DNA from 4 places in the Brevibacillus sp. AG genome. Region 3 is predicted to be linked to each of the others. Evidence: riboswitches for the same ligand, from Rfam matches in the RefSeq annotation. Region 3 holds a riboswitch; each other region holds the start of a gene.
What was found. Region 3 has a riboswitch for S-adenosylmethionine ahead of POF51_RS06840 (homoserine dehydrogenase). Riboswitches for the same ligand answer to the same signal wherever they lie in the genome.
Positions count from the first base shown of each region.

Region 1: another riboswitch for S-adenosylmethionine. It lies ahead of mtnK (S-methyl-5-thioribose kinase); the one in region 3 lies ahead of POF51_RS06840 (homoserine dehydrogenase).
Region 2: another riboswitch for S-adenosylmethionine. It lies ahead of POF51_RS11715 (MetQ/NlpA family ABC transporter substrate-binding protein); the one in region 3 lies ahead of POF51_RS06840 (homoserine dehydrogenase).
Region 4: another riboswitch for S-adenosylmethionine. It lies ahead of metK (methionine adenosyltransferase); the one in region 3 lies ahead of POF51_RS06840 (homoserine dehydrogenase).

Region 1 is NZ_JAQMYO010000006.1:174,189-178,686, forward strand. Features, by position in the region: gene POF51_RS17110 (2,3-diketo-5-methylthiopentyl-1-phosphate enolase) at 1-893, opposite strand, end outside; SAM riboswitch class I at 980-1,156, opposite strand; gene POF51_RS17115 (anti-sigma factor C-terminal domain-containing protein) at 1,460-1,609, shown strand; SAM riboswitch class I at 1,706-1,851, shown strand; gene mtnK (S-methyl-5-thioribose kinase) at 1,987-3,216, shown strand; gene mtnA (S-methyl-5-thioribose-1-phosphate isomerase) at 3,213-4,253, shown strand; gene POF51_RS17130 (GNAT family N-acetyltransferase) at 4,354-4,498, shown strand, end outside.
Region 2 is NZ_JAQMYO010000004.1:66,278-70,775, reverse strand. Features, by position in the region: gene POF51_RS11730 (nucleoside hydrolase) at 1-200, opposite strand, end outside; gene POF51_RS11725 (ABC transporter substrate-binding protein) at 288-1,361, opposite strand; gene POF51_RS11720 (hypothetical protein) at 1,559-1,915, opposite strand; SAM riboswitch class I at 2,136-2,238, shown strand; gene POF51_RS11715 (MetQ/NlpA family ABC transporter substrate-binding protein) at 2,341-3,171, shown strand; gene POF51_RS11710 (methionine ABC transporter ATP-binding protein) at 3,214-4,251, shown strand; gene POF51_RS11705 (methionine ABC transporter permease) at 4,251-4,498, shown strand, end outside.
Region 3 is NZ_JAQMYO010000002.1:385,827-390,324, forward strand. Features, by position in the region: gene POF51_RS06815 (Gfo/Idh/MocA family protein) at 1-213, shown strand, start outside; gene POF51_RS06820 (cyclase family protein) at 235-858, shown strand; gene POF51_RS06825 (DinB family protein) at 903-1,418, shown strand; gene POF51_RS06830 (methylated-DNA--[protein]-cysteine S-methyltransferase) at 1,426-1,917, shown strand; cobalamin riboswitch at 1,951-2,155, shown strand; gene POF51_RS06835 (hypothetical protein) at 2,315-2,449, shown strand; SAM riboswitch class I at 2,544-2,650, shown strand; SAM riboswitch class I at 2,716-2,827, shown strand; gene POF51_RS06840 (homoserine dehydrogenase) at 2,914-4,179, shown strand; gene POF51_RS06845 (CapA family protein) at 4,242-4,498, opposite strand, start outside.
Region 4 is NZ_JAQMYO010000004.1:408,558-413,055, reverse strand. Features, by position in the region: gene POF51_RS13215 (polysaccharide deacetylase family protein) at 1-266, opposite strand, end outside; gene metK (methionine adenosyltransferase) at 417-1,622, opposite strand; SAM riboswitch class I at 1,756-1,857, opposite strand; gene POF51_RS13205 (S8 family peptidase) at 1,919-4,495, opposite strand.

The DNA.
Region 1 (4,498 bases), on a different contig from region 3:
CCATATGGAGATGGGAAGAGTACCAGATCTGCACCAGCTACGCGCATCAACGTTCCGAGCAGAAGCGGGGTGGCGATACCGTAGTCAGGTGATGGATAGTAAGCGCCTGCCAATGCTGGATGCGCCATGATCGGTACGTGTACATCGGGATCGGCTGCCAAACGGTGCAGGGCATCGAATCCAAAGGCCAGCACATTGAACAAGAGGCAGTCAGCACCTGCATCTACCGCACGTTTCGCTTTTTCGTTCAGCTCATGCACTGGTCCAGTCAGGTTGGCTGCATAAAGGACGGGCTTGCCTGTTTCGGCTTCTGTCTCTTGGGCGATCTGTTTGAATGCTTTGATCCGTTCGATAAAAGGAGCGCGGTCATCTGCAAAGAAGATTTCGTCATCTTTCACCAGATCGACTCCGCCCAAGGCTTGTGCCCGAAATTGCGTCTTCAGGTCATCGAAAGGAAGACCCAGGCACGATTTGAAAATGCTCATCAAGAGTGGACGGTTATGTGCTCCTAAACGTTCGCGCAGACCATCAATGCCGAACTTCGGTCCAGGAAAAGCCTGAAGGAATGAGTCAGGGAAAACGATGTCGACGAGCTTAATTTTGCCATCCATCGACAGTTTGCCGAATATTCCGGTCAACAAGGATGGAATGTCTGCTGTAAAATTGCGGGTCGGATAGCTGACGGTAATCAAACCGCGTGTTTCTCCGTTTTCCAGTGTCGCAAGCGGTGTCGCACTCACGGCTTCACCAAGATACGGCGTTAGCTCAGCTTGCTTGGCAAGCGGCAGGTCCGTCCAGGAACCGACTGTCATGCCGACAGCAATGGCTTGCGCTTTCTTGTTCAAGTCTTTTGCTTGTGTGAGATAGGTGACGAGGATACGTTGTTCACTCATGGTACGTCTCATCCTCCTTGAATGATTAAAAAAAGCCTCCCCATTGAGCGGGGAGGCGGTTGTCGACTATGAAAGCGTCTCGTCTCCTCTCATCTCTCGGGTCAGTAGCCGAAACGAGCCAAAGAGGCTCTATCTCGACTCTTATCCGTTGGAATTAGCACCGTTTCGCTATCCAAGGTACGCATCATCCGCGTACGATTCATGGTATAGCGCCGGTTGCCGGGCATCATAGGGCCAGTCCCTCAGCCAGCTCGCGATAAGAGTTATTCGTTTCCCCCATGATATGACGTTCATTGTCAGGAGTCAATCCTTGTTTTTGCAGTGAATGTGCAGCAGGTTATCAGAAAAATAAGACGAAGGTGAAACTATTTGGCACTTCCTTCGTGGTAAGGGATGAAGGGGTGTGAACGGCTTGGGAAAGTAGGTCTGGAGTATGTGTACCGGCTGCATGTAAACGATATTTACCGCTATCTTTTCCGGCTGACACAGGAAACCTTTTGTCGCGCCTACTCTTCCTTGGACGACTACCGTGGGGAAAAAGTACGGCCTTGGCTGTTTAAAACGGAGTGCGAATCTACAGAGCCGTCCTCACCGGACCTACCAAAGAACTGCTGAAGCTCAAGGCCGAAAAGTCGATAACAGCAGCGTTTCTAGGCAAGGTAGACTGGTGGAATTGGGAGCGACCTGCGGCATCGGTAACACAATACAGCTACTGATAGCAAGGTGCGAATTTTTGCACAAAAGGGTGTTGACATCGCGGAAGCGTTGGTTGTATGATTCAAACTAAATCAAAAACCGAATACGTTTTGGATACCTTATCCAGAGAAGGTGGAGGGACTGGCCCGATGATACCCGGCAACCGACATGACGCCATTCAGACGCGAGGAAGCGACTGATTGACAGGCGACATGCACGGTGCTAATTCCTGCAGAAACAAAAGTAGTCTGGAAGATAAGGGGGACATCAACACGGTTCTTACACGTGACGACAGCGACCTCTTTTCTTCGGGAAAAGAGGTCTTTTTATTGCTCCAGGTACTCAAACAAAACAAGTAGAGATAGAGGAAAAATACGTAGAGGGGAGTTTTGGAATCATGGCATATCGCGCATTGACTGAACAGGAAGCAGTGGAGTACGTAAAAGGAATACCAGGTCTTTTTAGCGAAGGAGCAGAGCTGACCAGCCGTGAAATCGGGGATGGCAATCTCAATCTGGTTTTTGACATTCAGGAGCTGGCAACCGGTAAGAGCGTCATTGTCAAACAAGCACTGCCTTTTGCCCGCGTCGTGGGAGAATCTTGGCCACTTACGATTGATCGGGCTCGTATCGAGAGCGAGGCACTCCGCATTCAGCACAAATACGTTCCAGACTTGGTGCCGCAGGTGTATCATTTCGATGGGGAACTTGCGTTGACTGTCATGGAAAACGTCGGGGACCACATCATCATGCGTAAAGGTCTGATCGAAGGAAAGCGGTACCCACTATTCGCGAAGCAAATTGGTCGTTTTCTCGCGCAAACCTTGTTCTTCACCTCCGATCTGGGCGCGCATCCGTACGATAAAAAAGCGCTAGTCGGAACATTCATAAATCCAGAATTATGCAAAATCACGGAAGATCTCGTCTTTACCGATCCGTATGAAAATGCGCCTACCAACGACTTCAACCCGTTGATTCGCCGGGAAGTCGAGGCGATCTGGAACAACAGGCCGCTGAAGCTGGAAATCGCCAAGCTGAAATACGATTTCCTTACGCGCTCGGAAGCGCTGCTGCATGGTGACTTGCATACGGGAAGTATTTTCATCACGGAAAACAGCTTGAAAGCAATCGATCCAGAGTTCGCTTACTACGGTCCAATCGGTTTTGACATCGGGGCGGTCATTGCCAATCTATTGCTCAACTACGCAGGACAGCACGGTTTGCAAAAAGATCAAGGAGAACGGGAAGCGTACCGCGAATACTTACTGGAAACGGTCGAGGATGTCTGGAATGAATTCGTTTCGCAATTCGTTCAGCTCTGGCACAAGCAAGCCAAAGAGCGCAGCGCCCATGTCGAGGGACTGTGGCAAAGCTACGTGAAGCGCTTGATTCAGGATACAGCAGGCTATGCCGGATGCAAAATCTTGCGCCGTGTCATCGGCTTGGCAGGCGTAGCGGACCTGAATGCCATTGAAGACGACCAGACTCGCGCAGAAGCAGAGCGTCTGGCTCTCTCGATTGGAGAAGCGCTGATTCTTGGTCGCGGCGGCATCGACGAATCGACAGATATCACGGACATCGTACGCACTGTGACCGAACGTTACTATCAGGAGGCTACAACAGTATGACAACCAGCACCCAATTGGCACCTGTTAAGTGGGAGAATGACGCATTGGTCTTGCTAGACCAGACGCGTCTGCCAGTAGAAACGATCTATTTGAACTTGACTACCTCCGAGCAAGTATGGGGTTCCATTCGTCGCTTGGAAGTACGAGGCGCACCGGCGATTGGCATGGCGGCGGCTTACGGGCTCTACCTTGGTATTCGTGGCAGTGAAGCGAGTAACTACGACGAGTTTTGGCAGGAACTGAACCAGCAGGCAGACTACCTGGGCTCTTCCCGTCCGACAGCCGTGAATCTGTTCTGGGCGTTGGATCGCATCAAAGCTCGTGTTGAAAAAGAAAGCGGAGCGTCGATTGCCGAGTTGAAGGCGGCTGTGCTCGATGAAGCACTGACGATTCAAAAGGAAGACGCTGAAGTATGCCGGACCATTGGAGAGCATCTGCTCACTCTGTTGCATGACGGTATGGGAATTCTCACGCACTGTAATCCAGGCGCATTGGCTACAGCAGCGTACGGTACGGCTACCGCTCCATTTTATTTGGCAAAGGAACGCGGCTGGAACCTGAAGGTGTACGCGGACGAAACCCGTCCTGTCCTGCAAGGCGCTCGTCTTACTGCATTTGAATTGCAGCAAGCAGGGATTGATGTGACGCTGATCTGCGACAACATGGCGGCGATGGTTATGTCCCAAGGTAAAGTAGAGGCTGTCATCGTGGGTACAGACCGCGTAGCAGCGAATGGCGATGTCGCCAACAAAATTGGTACGTATGGGGTAGCGGTATTGGCAAAAGCTCACGGCATTCCTTTTTACGTGGCAGCTCCTTTGTCCTCCGTCGATCTGGACACTCCGACAGGCGCAGATATTCCGATTGAAGAGCGACCAGCCGAGGAAATTACCCATGGCTTGGGCAAACAGGTAGCTCCAGACGATATTAAGGTGTACAATCCTGCGTTCGATGTAACGCCTGCGAAGTACATTACAGCGATCGTCACGGAGACAGGCATTTTCAAGCCGGAAGAGATCGGCAATAGCAAACCATAAATGAATGATTGATAAGCGTTCGCCCTGTTGTTACTGGCGGGCGCTTTTTTGCTCATTCTGGCGTTTTCCAGTAAAATATCCAAGAAAAGGGGAGATTCGTATGCAAACGATTCAACGGATAGCAATCAATGAAGATACATACTTGAAACAATTAGAATTAGCAGATGCTGAGGAGTTATTTTTGCTTACGGATTCGAACCGGGAGAATCTTATGGAATGGCTGCCGTGGCTGAATTATACGAAGA
Region 2 (4,498 bases), on a different contig from region 3:
GCGCCACAAACGACAGGGATTTGCTCGCCGACTTGCAAGAAATCGAGAATTTTGCACGTGTTTTCTGTGGCTTTTCGCAGCGACACGTTTCCATTCACCGTAGTAATGCCCACCAAATCGAATTGCCCGCTCTTCACAGCGAGAATGATGCCAAGCGCATCATCAATGCCCGTATCCACGTCAAGAATGATCTTTTGCACGAGTGGTCCTCCTCACATTCATTTCTCATGAAAATGAGGGTATATCCACAAATGTCTATACCCTCGCCCTTGTTTTTCTATCGCTCGTTATTGCGTGATTTCACGATTCCAACGGTCAATCCATGCTTTAGAGTGCTCGTTAACGAATTTCATGTCCATCATACGCAGCTTGCTTACGGTTTCTTCCCCGTACGTTACGCCTTTTGCTTCTTCTTCTGTCAGTTGAACCGTTTTGTTTACAGGGGAATCGATTTTTGCTTTTGCTGTTTTTTCCTGAACTTCCTTGCTCAGCTGGTAGTTGATGAAGTCTTCTGCGAGTGCTTTGTTTTTCGAGCCTTTTACGATGTTAACCGTATTCATGACCGCATATCCGCCGCTTGCAGGTTGTACGAAAACAGCTTCCGGAACAGCGGCTTTGATGTCTTTGAAGTACATTTCCATGATCGGTCCTACGCCGATTTCTTCTTGTCCAAACATGTTCACGTATTCGGAGGTCTTGTCGTAGAACTTCACTACACCTTGGTTAACTTCTTTCATTTTCGCGAAGGCTTGATCCTCGTTAAATTCTTTGCTGCCCGCTATCTGGGAAGCACTGTCGAGAACCATCGGGCCAGTTGTGGACGTAATGCTTGGCAATGTCAGCTTGCCCGCCAGTTCTGGGTTCCACAAGTCTTTCCAATCCTTGATCTCGGTTTTCACGAGCTTTGGATTGTAGGCAATCCCGAATTGGCCAATCGTGTAAGCTGGACCGTACTCCTCGCCCAGTGGTGCTTTGGCAATATCATAGATTTGATCCAGGTTTGGAATGCGGCTGCGGTCGATTTTTTCAAATGCGCCACTCTCAATTCCTTGCTGTGCATAGTAGTCAGAGAGGTAGATCAAGTCTACATCGGAGCTTCCTTGGCGAATTTTGTTCAGGCGCTCTGCATTGTTCCCGATTTCAAGTACGATTTTCACGTTATGTTCTTTTTCAAACGGCTCATATACTTCTTTGCGGAAAAAGTCTTCAGAGAAGCCCCATGTGGAGATGACCAGCTTTTGTGGCTCACCCTTGGCTTCGCCGCCAGCCCCACCCGCTTGTGGTTGATCATTGCTGCCACAGCCAGCGAGAGCCAGTGACATCATAGAAAAAGACAGGATTCCAGCAAGTAATTTTTTCATCGTAATTCTCCTCCAGTTGGGTTCATTTGATGACAAAATATGGTGGTACAATAAAAAGAAAAGTACCCTTGATTAGAACGTATCATTCTAAACAAGAGCACTTTTCTTCGTAAACAAAGAGAAGTGACACCCGTTTTTACGCAAAGTCTACGGTCTCCCCTTAAGATAGATCAAAAGAGAAAATCCGAACGATTGCGTCAGGTATTCAGTTCTGATTCAGCTAAAATAACATTCGTGATCGCCCACTGCGTAGGCGCATCATAGTCCCGTAGCACGGCTTCCAACGGCAACCCCATCTCTTCCTCCAGTCGCTCTCTCAGTCTCTTCTTATAAAGAAGGGACATGCGAAAATCGACTTCGAGCTTGAGGGCCGGCGCTTCTCCTTCCAACGCTTGTGAGCGCGGAGAGCGGCGATGCTTGGCTTGGAACGTAATCATCTGGTTTTCAATCGTGACTCGGAGCAAAGTCGTTCCAAATCCGAACAACTCTTTTGCTATCTCATTATAGATGGCAGACAGCTTTTTTCTGGTTTCATTGGAGTCCACTAGAGTCATGTCATCACCTGCGATAGCTGGTATCGGGTTCATTCGCTCTCATTATACATATGATTTTTTGATTCTTCAATAGAATATTCGTATTTAGATCAATTTCGCATTTTTCCACCAAGTCATTCGTTTGCAAAAACAGTTGACACCTAAAAAATCAGTCGTTATAATCCAACTATCCAAATAAGAATTAACCACAATGTTTGGAATGATAATTTCATAGCACATTCTCTTATGAAGAGAGGTTGAGGGACTGGCCCTATGACACCTCGGCAACCTATCGCAAACGATACGGTGCCAAATCCAGCGGAATTTATTCCGACAGATAAGAGAGGTATTGTTGCAGTGTGGTTACATACTCGCAGTTTTCGCCTCTTCTGTCGGAAGAGGCTTTTTTCTTTTCCATCTTACATCCAGAGAAAAGGGGTATTTTCATGAAAAAGACTGGTCTACTGCTCACTACACTACTGCTCGCTGCATCGCTCGTAACGGCTTGCGGCGGTAAACAAGAAGCTGCTCCTGCTAACGGTGGCACTGCTGCTGAACAAACCTCACTCAAAGTGGGCGTCACTGGCGGCCCGCACGAAGAGATTCTCAACAAAGTGAAAGAAGTCGCCAAAGGCAAAGGACTTGAAGTCGAAGTCGTCGTTTTCAACGACTACGTACAGCCGAACCAAGCTCTCGATAAAGGAAATCTCGATGTAAACAGCTTCCAAACCATCCCATTCTTGGCGAAGTTCAATCAAGATCATAAAACAAAAATTGTCGAGATCGGAAAAACCGTCACGTACCCGATGGGCCTGTACTCCACCAAGCATAAAAAAGTCGAGGACATCCAGGCAGGCGGCGTTGTCGGCATTCAAAACGACCCAACCAACCGAGCACGCGCCCTGCTGCTCTATCAGGCAGCTGGCTTGATTAAGCTCAAAGATGGCGTGGGCGACAACGCAACACCACTGGACATCGTAGAAAATCCAAAAAATTTGCAATTCAAAGAGCTGGAGGCTGCTTTCCTGGCACGCTCGTTGAGCAACGTAGAAGTCGCTTCGATTAATACGAACTTCGCAATGGAAGCTGGCTACTCCCCGAAAAAAGATGCGATCTTCGCTGAGACGGCTGACTCTCCCTATGTAAACATCTTGGCAGTCAACGAAACCAACAAAGACAACCCTGCTGTCAAAAAGCTGGTGGACATTTACCGTTCGGAAGAAGTGAAAAAATTCATCGACGAACGTTTTGAAGGAGCTGTACTGCCGTCCTGGTAAGATCGACGCCAGGAACATCAAGAACAACAAGGAGAACTCGTTATGATACAGCTAACCGATATTCATAAGTCGTATCAAGTAGGAAACAAGCAGGTAGAAGCATTGAAGGGCGTATCCCTTCAGGTGGAAAAAGGGCAAATCTACGGGGTTATCGGCTTTAGCGGAGCGGGAAAAAGTACCCTGCTCCGCACCATCAACCTGTTGGAGAAGCCGACCAGCGGTTCTGTGATCGTCAATGGCCAGAACATGCTGACCCTCAAGGAAAAAGAGCTGCGGCAAGCTCGCAAAAAGATCGGGATTATTTTTCAACACTTCAACCTGCTCTCTTCCTATAATGTCTTTGACAATGTGGCGGAAATCTTACGGATGAATCGCGTCCCCAAAGATGTCATTAAACGCAAGGTAGAAGACCTTCTCGGCTTGGTTGGCTTGTCTGATAAAGCAAACGCTTATCCTTCTCAGCTATCCGGTGGACAAAAGCAACGGGTGGGTATCGCTCGTGCACTTGCGACTGATCCGGAAATCCTGCTCTGTGACGAAGCGACTTCTGCTCTCGACCCGCAGACGACTGAATCGATTCTAGAGCTGTTGCTCGACATCAATCGAAAGTTCAACCTGACCATCGTGCTCATTACGCATGAAATGCAGGTCATTAAAAAAATCTGCGACCAGGTAGCCATCATGGAAAACGGTGTCGTCATCGAGCAAGGCTCTGTTCTGGATGTTTTCAGCAATCCGCAAGAGCAAACGACCCGTAATTTTATCAAAACGGTTTTCGACGATCAGGTACCACAGGAGATTTTGTCCAAGATAAAAGAAACCGGACCCGTTTCCAAAATTGTTCGCGTTGCCTTTCGCGGGGATGCCGCTCTCGATCCTGTTCTAGGAACACTCTCTGCACGTTTTCCGATTAGCACCAATCTGTTGTACGGCTCTATTACGACCATTAAGGGAACGGCACTCGGCATTTTGCTTTTGCACATTTCTGGTGAAGACCAGGCCATTCAGGATGGCATTCGCTTCTTGCGTGAATCCGTCTACCGCGTAGATATTGTGTCACCAGAGGAGGTACGGAGCTAATGGAGCGTTTGATTGAAATGATTCCGGTATTCGGACAATCCCTGCAAGAAACCGTCATCATGGTTGGGTTTTCATTATTCATTGCGACATTAATCGGGATTCCGCTCGGGATTTTGTTAGTCATCACACAGGCGAATCACCTTTTCCCGAACAAAATCATCTATCACACCCTGAATACGATCATCAACATTGTGCGCTCGCTGCCTTTTATTATCCTGATGGTTGCGATCATTCCTTTTACGGAGTT
Region 3 (4,498 bases):
CGTTATAGAGACGGACGAATCGAGCAAGTGACAAGGCCGCAGACCCCGAAGACCATGCATTATGAAATTAGGGAGTTCCTACACTTGGCAAGGATAGGGGCAAGACAATCTGCAACGAATTCGCATGATGTCTCCAAAACGACCATGCAGGTCATGGATGAAGTAAGAAGACAGATGGGAATCGTTTTTCCTGCGGATCATAAAAAACGGTAAGTAAAGGGGAGGGCATTTGGGATGAAAATGTATGATGTAACCGCCAACGTGTACGAAGGAATGACGGTGTATAAAAACAAGCAGGAAAAGCAGCCGAAAATACGTACCGCTACCAATGGCTATGTAACAGAATCGAGAATCGATATGGATCTTCATTCTGGTACCCATGTAGATGCTCCCCTGCACATGGTGAATGCTGGCGATACATTTGAGAGTATTTCATTGGAGAAGCTAGTGGGCAGTTGCAAGGTTCTCGATCTCACAGCGGTAGAGGACAGGATCACTCGCTCCGACTTGGAGAGCTTCGATCTTGAGCGAGGAGATTTTGTCCTATTTAAAACGAAAAACTCTTTTGAAGAGGCGTTCTCTTTTGAATTCATCTTTCTGTCAGAGGAAGGTGCAGAATATGTAAGTGAGCTGGGGGTACGGGGCATTGGTACCGATGCACTTGGAATCGAACGCAGTCAGGAAGGGCACCCCACCCATAAAAAACTGTTTGCAGCGGGCGTCATTGTCGTGGAAGGCTTGCGGCTAGCGGAGGTCCCCCCAGGCGATTATTTTTTGGTAGCTGCACCACTCAAGCTGATCGGCACGGATGCAGCCCCGGCAAGGGTCCTATTGTTTGAAGGATTACATAACGAATAATGGAGACATCATTTGTCTATCCAAAATGAAGGGGAGGGAAATACATGCTCAGACGACCAGAGCGCGATGAATACGCCGCTTATTTTGACTATTATATTGGGCTTGTACCGGAGGGGGAGCCGCTAACGATCCTTACGCAACAAGGAGAGAGGCAAGTCGCGCTATTTTCGTCACTTGCGCCTGAGCAAATTGATTATCGGTATGCACCAGGCAAATGGACGGTAAAAGAGGTTTTGGGTCATCTCGTCGATACAGAACGCATCATGAGCTATCGCTTACTGAGAATCGCGAGAGGAGACCAGACACCCCTCATCGGTTTTGATGAGAATACTTTTGTCGAACACGGGTGTTTTCGGCTAAGAAACCTCTCTGATTTATTGGAAGAGTATAAGGCTGTACGTGCTTCGACCATCGCGCAAGTCCGAGGAATCTCTCCAGAAGCGTGGTTGCGTACAGGAATTGCCAACGGAAACAAGCTATCTGCAAGGACGTTGGCTTATGTGATTGCAGGACATGAAGCTCACCACAGTACCATTTTGAGAGAGCGGTATTTAGGGTAGGTCTCGTATGGAAAGGATACAGACAATCGATTATGCATCGCCACTCGGCGTCTTGGAAATCAGTGGGACAGAAGACGGGGTATGTTCTATCCTATTCACAGATCGGGACGAACCCATTTTGCTTGAACAAGAAGACAATTGCCACGAGCCTCTCCTCGTTTGCCAGCAACAGCTGGACGAATATTTTTCCGGCAAGAGACAGTCCTTTTCTGTTCCCCTGTGGATGAAAGGGACAGACTTTCAGAAATCAGTCTGGCACACATTGACCACTATTCCCTATGCGCACAAGATTACGTATACGGAGCTAGCCGCGTTGATTGGGAAGGAAAATGCGGTGAGGGCTGTCGGGAATGCCAACGGAAAAAATCGGCTGAACATCATTGTGCCATGCCATAGAATTATTGGATCAAACGGGAGTCTAACAGGCTATTCGGGTGGCTTGTGGCGAAAGGAATGGCTACTGACCCACGAACAATGTTCGCAAAACAAGGAAGAATAAGGTAAAATTTGAGGAGAGTAGTGAGAAAAGACAATTTCATAGGTGGAAACAGGTTCCTTCGGGCGTAACAATTCGCCACAAGGATAATAGGGAAGCTCGGTGCAAATCCGACACGGTCCCGCCACTGTAAGAGGGGAGTCAGCGTCCAACAAGCCACTGGTCTATCAAAATAGACGGGGAAGGCGACGCTAGACGATGAACCCATAGTCAGGAGACCTGCCTGTTTCGACAACACTGATAGACCTACGGGAGATAGGGAGGTGTTAGAGATGGCTTGCGAAAAACAGCGCGTGGACAAGTGCGTCCCTCTTTTTCTGGCATTTTCTAACGATCGTCACGGTCGAGCGGAAAATGTTCTTTTTATTTTGGGCAGGATAAAAGAAGAGGAGGGCGTGCGATGATTCAACTTTTCATTTGCCAATGGTGCGGATATGTCGAGGAAAAAGAGCTACCTGAGGAAGGCCAGGAGGGTGTGTTTCATTGCACTTGCTGCAGTATGGAAGAGGTAGAGAGCCTGTTCACTCCCAACTGAAAGCCTTGCCAAATCAGCTTACAATCAGAAAAGAAAGAATTTTGTTGACGCTTGCCTTGGAATTTCTTAGAATAAAGCTCAACAGCATAAATGGTTCTTATCCAGAGAGGTGGAGGGTCTGGCCCTATGAAGCCCGGCAACCGTTGCATATTGCGACAAGGTGCCAATTCCTGCGAGACGTTTCGTCTCGAAAGATAAGAAGCGGGTTACTCTATTAGTAGATGAACCTTCTTCTTAGCGAAGAAGGTTTTTTTAATTTCATATTTTCTTTATCCAGAGAGGTGGAGGGACTGGCCCGATGAAGCCCGGCAACCGTCACGTATATTTTGTGACAAGGTGCCAATTCCTGCAGGACATATACGTCCTGGGAGATAAGGAGGGGGAGCATTAGCTGCTAACAAGCCTTCTTCTTATCGAAGATGGCTTTTCTTTTTATCTAAAATTCGGGGTATGGGGTGGTCAGGATGAGTGCAGAAGTGGTACGCGTGGGATTATTGGGATTGGGAACAGTCGGTGGAGGCGTAATCAAAACGATCCGTTCGCAACAGGAGAAGCTGGCTTCTCGTCTGGGAAAACGAATTGAGATCGTCAAGGCCTTGGTGCGTGACTCGGAAAAAGAGCGGGCGGTTCACGTCGACCCGGCTTTACTGACAACTGACTTTGAGGATGTATTGAGAAGCGATGTGGATATCGTAGTGGAGGTCATGGGCGGTGTAGAACCTACCTATGACTACGTCCGTGCTTTGATCGAAAAGGGCTGCCATGTAGTAACTGCCAACAAAGAGCTACTGGCGAAAAAAGGAACGGAGCTAGTCGATTTGGCAAATCAGCATCAAGTTCATCTGGCCTATGAAGCGAGTGTGGCAGGGGGCATCCCGATCTTGAGCGTGCTCCGGCAGTTCCTTCGCACGAACGATATCCAAGGTGTTCGCGGTATTCTCAACGGAACAACGAACTTCATTTTGACGAAGATGGAGGCAGAACAACTCTCTTATCAGGAGGTGCTCAAGCAAGCGCATGAGTTGGGCTATGCGGAAGCAGACCCTCGTTCGGATGTAGAAGGCTTTGACGCTATGTACAAGTTGTACATCCTGGCACAGCTTGTTTATGGAGAATCGCTGCCGCTAGCAGATGTTGTTCGTAAAGGGATTTCAGATTTATCAGCGGGTCACATTCGGATTGCGAGTGAGCTGGGGTACCGGATCAAGCTCATCGCGCAGGCCTATCAAGCTGAACAAGGAATTCGCCTATCTGTTGAACCAACCATGCTTCCGCTGAGTCATCCGTTGGCGCAAATCCACGACGCGTTTAATGCTGTGCAGCTATCGGGCAACATCGTGGGAGATTTGTTGTTTACAGGAAGAGGGGCAGGAGAGCTCCCTACAGCAAGTGCAGTCGTAGAGGATTTGGCCTATTTATTGACACAGCCATTCACACCGCATCCTACTTGGAAAGAAAAAACGGCTGACAAAGCAGGAGTCACGGTGGACTCGGAGGAACGCGTCCTGTGTTATCTAGAGGGCTCATGTCATACTGCTACGCCAGATCGTGTCTTGCATTTCCTTCAGCAGGCAGGAGTCAACGTGCATAAACTAAAAGTCCAATTCGACTTGGGGGGCGTATTGCGTGCAGGTCTGATCGTGACAGGAATCAGTAAAGAGCACGAGTCCCTATTGAAAAATGATTTTGGCTTAGAAGTGCGCTGCTTCCCCATTATCGAGTCTGCGTAAGTAAGAGGAAAAATAAGAAGAAAAGCCGTATTTCTAGTTACCTGGAAACACGGCTTCTTTTGTCAGGGGGCAGTCTCCACCACTTTTGCGCGCGGCTGTACACGCCCGTCACTTTGTATGTCGACACTCTCAGAAATGGATTCAATACGTTTTAGCAGGGCAGCGCCGTTGCTTTCATTCATGGGTACAGCTTGTCCCAATTCTGCGTGAAACGGAAGCATCGTCAGCTCACAATCACCGCTTTTCGTACAGTTTGCTTGCAGAACCATCGTTTCCCAAGTCTTGGGTTCGCTTGATCGTGTGAAAATGAAATTGCCTA
Region 4 (4,498 bases), on a different contig from region 3:
GATTGATCCGTGACATGATGGTACGTCAAAACCACAACCTGATTGTTATACCACTTTTTCGTTTGAACCGCTGCTTCTTCAATTAGTGTGACGTTTGGCTCAGCATTTTTTGTCTCACTTATGCTTATAGACGTATCCACTTGGGGAAAAGGTTGCACTTCTTGTTTATTCTTTTTTTCCAGAAAAGATTCGCCTAACAACCCAATAGCCACTGCAAAAAACAAAAAAGTAAGAAACACGATCAGGAAGAGCCTTCTGTTCGGCAAAAAAACCCCTCCTCTACTTCCTCACTAGGAGATTCGACACAGTCCTACAAATTCCTGTGCAACAATTGGCCCAATAATTGGATGACTTTGCTCCTAAAATGAAAAAGAGCCCAGTAGCAACACCAGGCTCTTTTTATGTCATTCATGTTATTACAGTTGAGCAGCCTCTTGCTTCAGGATTTCTGCCTTGTCTGTTTGCTCCCAAGGAACATTCAGGTCATTGCGTCCGAAGTGGCCATATGCAGCTGTTTGTTTGTAGATAGGACGACGCAGGTCGAGCTGCTTGATGATACCAGCAGGACGCAGGTCGAAGTGTTTGCGAACCAATTTCACCAGAGCTTCTTCGGAAATCGTACCTGTGCCGAATGTATCTACTGCAATAGAAACTGGTTGTGCTACACCAATTGCGTAAGCAACTTGTACTTCGCATTTGTCTGCGAGGCCAGCAGCCACGATGTTTTTCGCTACATAACGAGCTGCGTAAGCACCGGAACGGTCAACTTTTGTCGGATCTTTACCGGAGAACGCACCACCGCCATGACGAGCATAACCGCCGTAAGTATCTACGATGATTTTGCGGCCAGTCAAGCCAGCATCCCCTTGTGGTCCGCCAATTACGAAACGGCCAGTTGGGTTGATGAAGTATTTGGTATCAGCGTCCAAGAGTTCAGCTGGAACAACTGGTTTGATTACGTGTTCAACCAGATCTTGCTTGATTTGCTCCAGAGTTGTTTCAGGAGCATGTTGGGTAGAAATAACGATTGTATCGATACGAACTGGTTTGTCGCCATCGTACTCAACGGTTACTTGTGTTTTTCCGTCAGGACGGAGGTAAGCAAGTGTTCCGTTTTTACGTACTTCAGTCAGACGACGAGCCAATTGGTGGGACATGCTGATTGGAAGTGGCATCAGCTCAGGTGTTTCATTGCAAGCAAAACCAAACATCAAACCTTGGTCACCAGCACCAATTGCTTCGATCTCAGCGTCAGTCATTTTGCCTTCGCGTGCTTCCAATGCTTGGTCTACACCAAGTGCAATGTCAGCGGACTGCTCGCCAATTGCAGTAATAACACCGCAAGTGTCAGCGTCAAAACCGAATTTCGCACGGTCATAACCGATTTCACGAATGGTTTCACGAACGAGCTTTTGGATATCTACATAAGTGTTTGTAGTGATTTCTCCTGCTACGAGAACCAAACCAGTAGTTACGGAAGTTTCGCAAGCTACGCGAGCGTTTGGATCTTTGGACAGGATCGCATCCAAGATGGAGTCGGAAATTTGGTCACAAATTTTATCCGGATGTCCTTCGGTTACAGATTCGGATGTAAACAGACGACGACCTTTTTGCAAAGCCATGAGAAAATACCTCCTTTGACCTCATACAAATAGTGTGGTAGCCGAGTCAGGATTTTATCTACGTAAACGCAAATAAAAAACCCTTTCCATTTTTTAGGAGGAAAAGGTTTGAGCGTTTTTTGCTTCCTTCATCCTCTTATCGGCCAGAACAGATGTCCGTTCTGCTGGTTAGCACCGCTCTAGATCGGTTGCCGGGCTTCATAGGGCCAGTCCCTCCGCCTGCTCTGGATAAGAGTATCCATTACGGATAATAGAATAATTGTTTTTTTCAGAGATGTCAATAGGAAAAAATTTACTTATATTTGATAGGCCTTAGAAAGTACCACTACTACCTCTGCACGAGTTGCCCTTCCATTCGGTTTAAAGGAAGAACCGTAACCACTGAGCCAATTTCTAGATGTCAAAGCTTCAATGGCAGGAGAAGCCCAATGACTCGTTGGCACATCCTGATAATTCGAGGTACCACGGTTATACATTAAAACATCACGTGCCCGCGCGATCATGACCGCCATCTCTGCACGCGATATCGGCTGATCCGGCTTCATTTCATTCTTCGGGTACCCTTTCAAAATTCCTAATTGATAGGCTACACCTAGGTTGTGATACGCCCAGTGCCGCTTTTTCATATCCCGGAAGGTCGTGTTTCCTGTATAGGTAGTCGCTACCTTGGAACCGGTCGCACGCATCGATTTAAGCAGCATCGTCGCAAACTCTGCACGGGTCACTGCCTGATTCGGCTTGAACGAAGCATCATTGAATCCATTTACAATATCGCGAGAGCTAAGTCTGACGATCTCTGAGCGCGCCCAGTGGTCCGAAATATCTCGATAGCCCGCTATCAATTTCTGCTGCGTCACCGTGAGTCGGTACGAATCATATTTGAACGAAGTACCACTATTGAGACGTACATAGTATTTTCCTGGCTGCAAGCGCAAACCGATAACTTCATTCCCACTATTGGAAAGCTCGGCTACCTCGTTCGTCGAAGCAAGCGCATAGTTCATGTTTCGATCGCTGTAGAGTGCGAAACGAAAGCCACTATCCACAGGAATATACGGCGCTCGGAATGTCACATATGATTCGCTATTGACAGTAAATTGGAACCAGTCGGGATCAGCTGCTGTCGGAATTGTTCCTGACATCACTGTCCCACCGCTTAACGGAGACGCTTTTTGATAGGTATCATTCGGCTCATTGAAATCTTTTTTAACTGGCGTGTACCCCAAATCCAGCTGGTATTCGCCATTGACTGCATTCCGCGAATACTCGCTCACACGGATGTAATATTTACCCGGGGACACCTCTTTACTGACCCGCTCTGTCGGATTGACCCTTGTCCCATTATCGTATAGAGGATCCCAGACTACTGCTTTTTGACCAGGCGCTTGTTTGCCAAGACCCAGCAACAGATCCACTCTCTTGTTGTCAGGGCTTACAGTGACATCTAAATGCCCGTACTCGCGAACATAGTAAGAGAACCAATCCTGATCGCCTTCATCATGAAAATTGCCTGTTACACTGATTTGGTTCCCTACAAGCGGTCTGGCCGTTTCTTGTGTATCGTTCGGTTCATTTCGGTCAGGGTTGATCGTAAATTTACTCGTCAACACGTAGTTAAAAGCGTTGTTGACGCCTCCATTGCGCATTAAGCGGATGTTCATACTTCCTGCCTTGACCGGGACCGTTATCGTATCGCCATTCCCGAAGTACTGTGTAATCGGTTGACGATTCTCAGGGTAAAAGGTAGCAGCCATCGCCGAAGAAATACCCGATGTTACTGTAGCCGTAAAGCTGACCTTTCCATCGTAAGGGATGTCCATCTTCAGCCAATCTACGGTATCTTTTGGACCCAAATTGCCGCGTATTTGTGACTCAATCGGAAACGCCTTCGCTTTGGAAGGAGAATCATTCGGTTCTAAAAAGTCGTAAGAAAGTGCCGTTTTCACTGCTTTGTTGACATCTAACAAGCCGTATCCAGTCTTCCGATCCCATCCTTTCTCCCCCAAGTCAGTAGCCGTTTGATAAAGCAATTGCCTCACATCAAATGGACTGAGATTAGGGTGCCGAGCGAGAATAAGCGCAGCTGCACCAGCTACTTGCGGTGCCGCTGCTGAAGTACCACTAAACGAGCCGTATTTTCCCCCTAGCTTCGTTGTGTATACATTCAACCCAGGAGCCACCAAATTCAGTTCCGGCCCCGTATTTGCCTGAGACAAGACTTCATTGTTACTCCTCACAGCCCCTACCGCTACCACTGTTGGATAGGCAGCTGGATACGCCACACGGCTACTTTCATTACCACTTGCTGCAACCAAAACGGCTCCACTTCTCTCCGCTCGTTGTACAGCAGCTGCCAACGACTTGGAGTAAGCCATACTGCTAACGGACATCACAATAACTTTGGCACCACGATCCAAAGCTACATTGATACCTTTTGCAATCAGTTCTTCATCCGATGACGCCTTGCTATTCAAGATTTTAATCGGTAAAATCTTGGCATTCCAAAGAACACCTGAAACACCGATATTATTATTTCCACTAGCAGCAAGAACACCGGCTACTTCTGTGCCGTGCCCGTTGTCATCCTGTGCTGACTTCCCAGCATTGACGAGATTCACACCAGGTAAAAGGTTGCCCTTTAAATCAGGGTGTTTATAATCTACCCCAGTATCCAATACAGCAATAATAATTTGCTCATTGCTATTTACGGTTGGCCAAGCTTTATCTGCTTTAATTTGACTTAGATGTAGCTGGTTGGTCAAATAGTAGTCATTGGATGCCGGAGGTGCTGCTGCGAAGACTGATTGGTTGTTAGCCATAATGAGCGTGACCATTAATGTAACAGTCACTGACATGTTCACTGATCTTTTCATGTA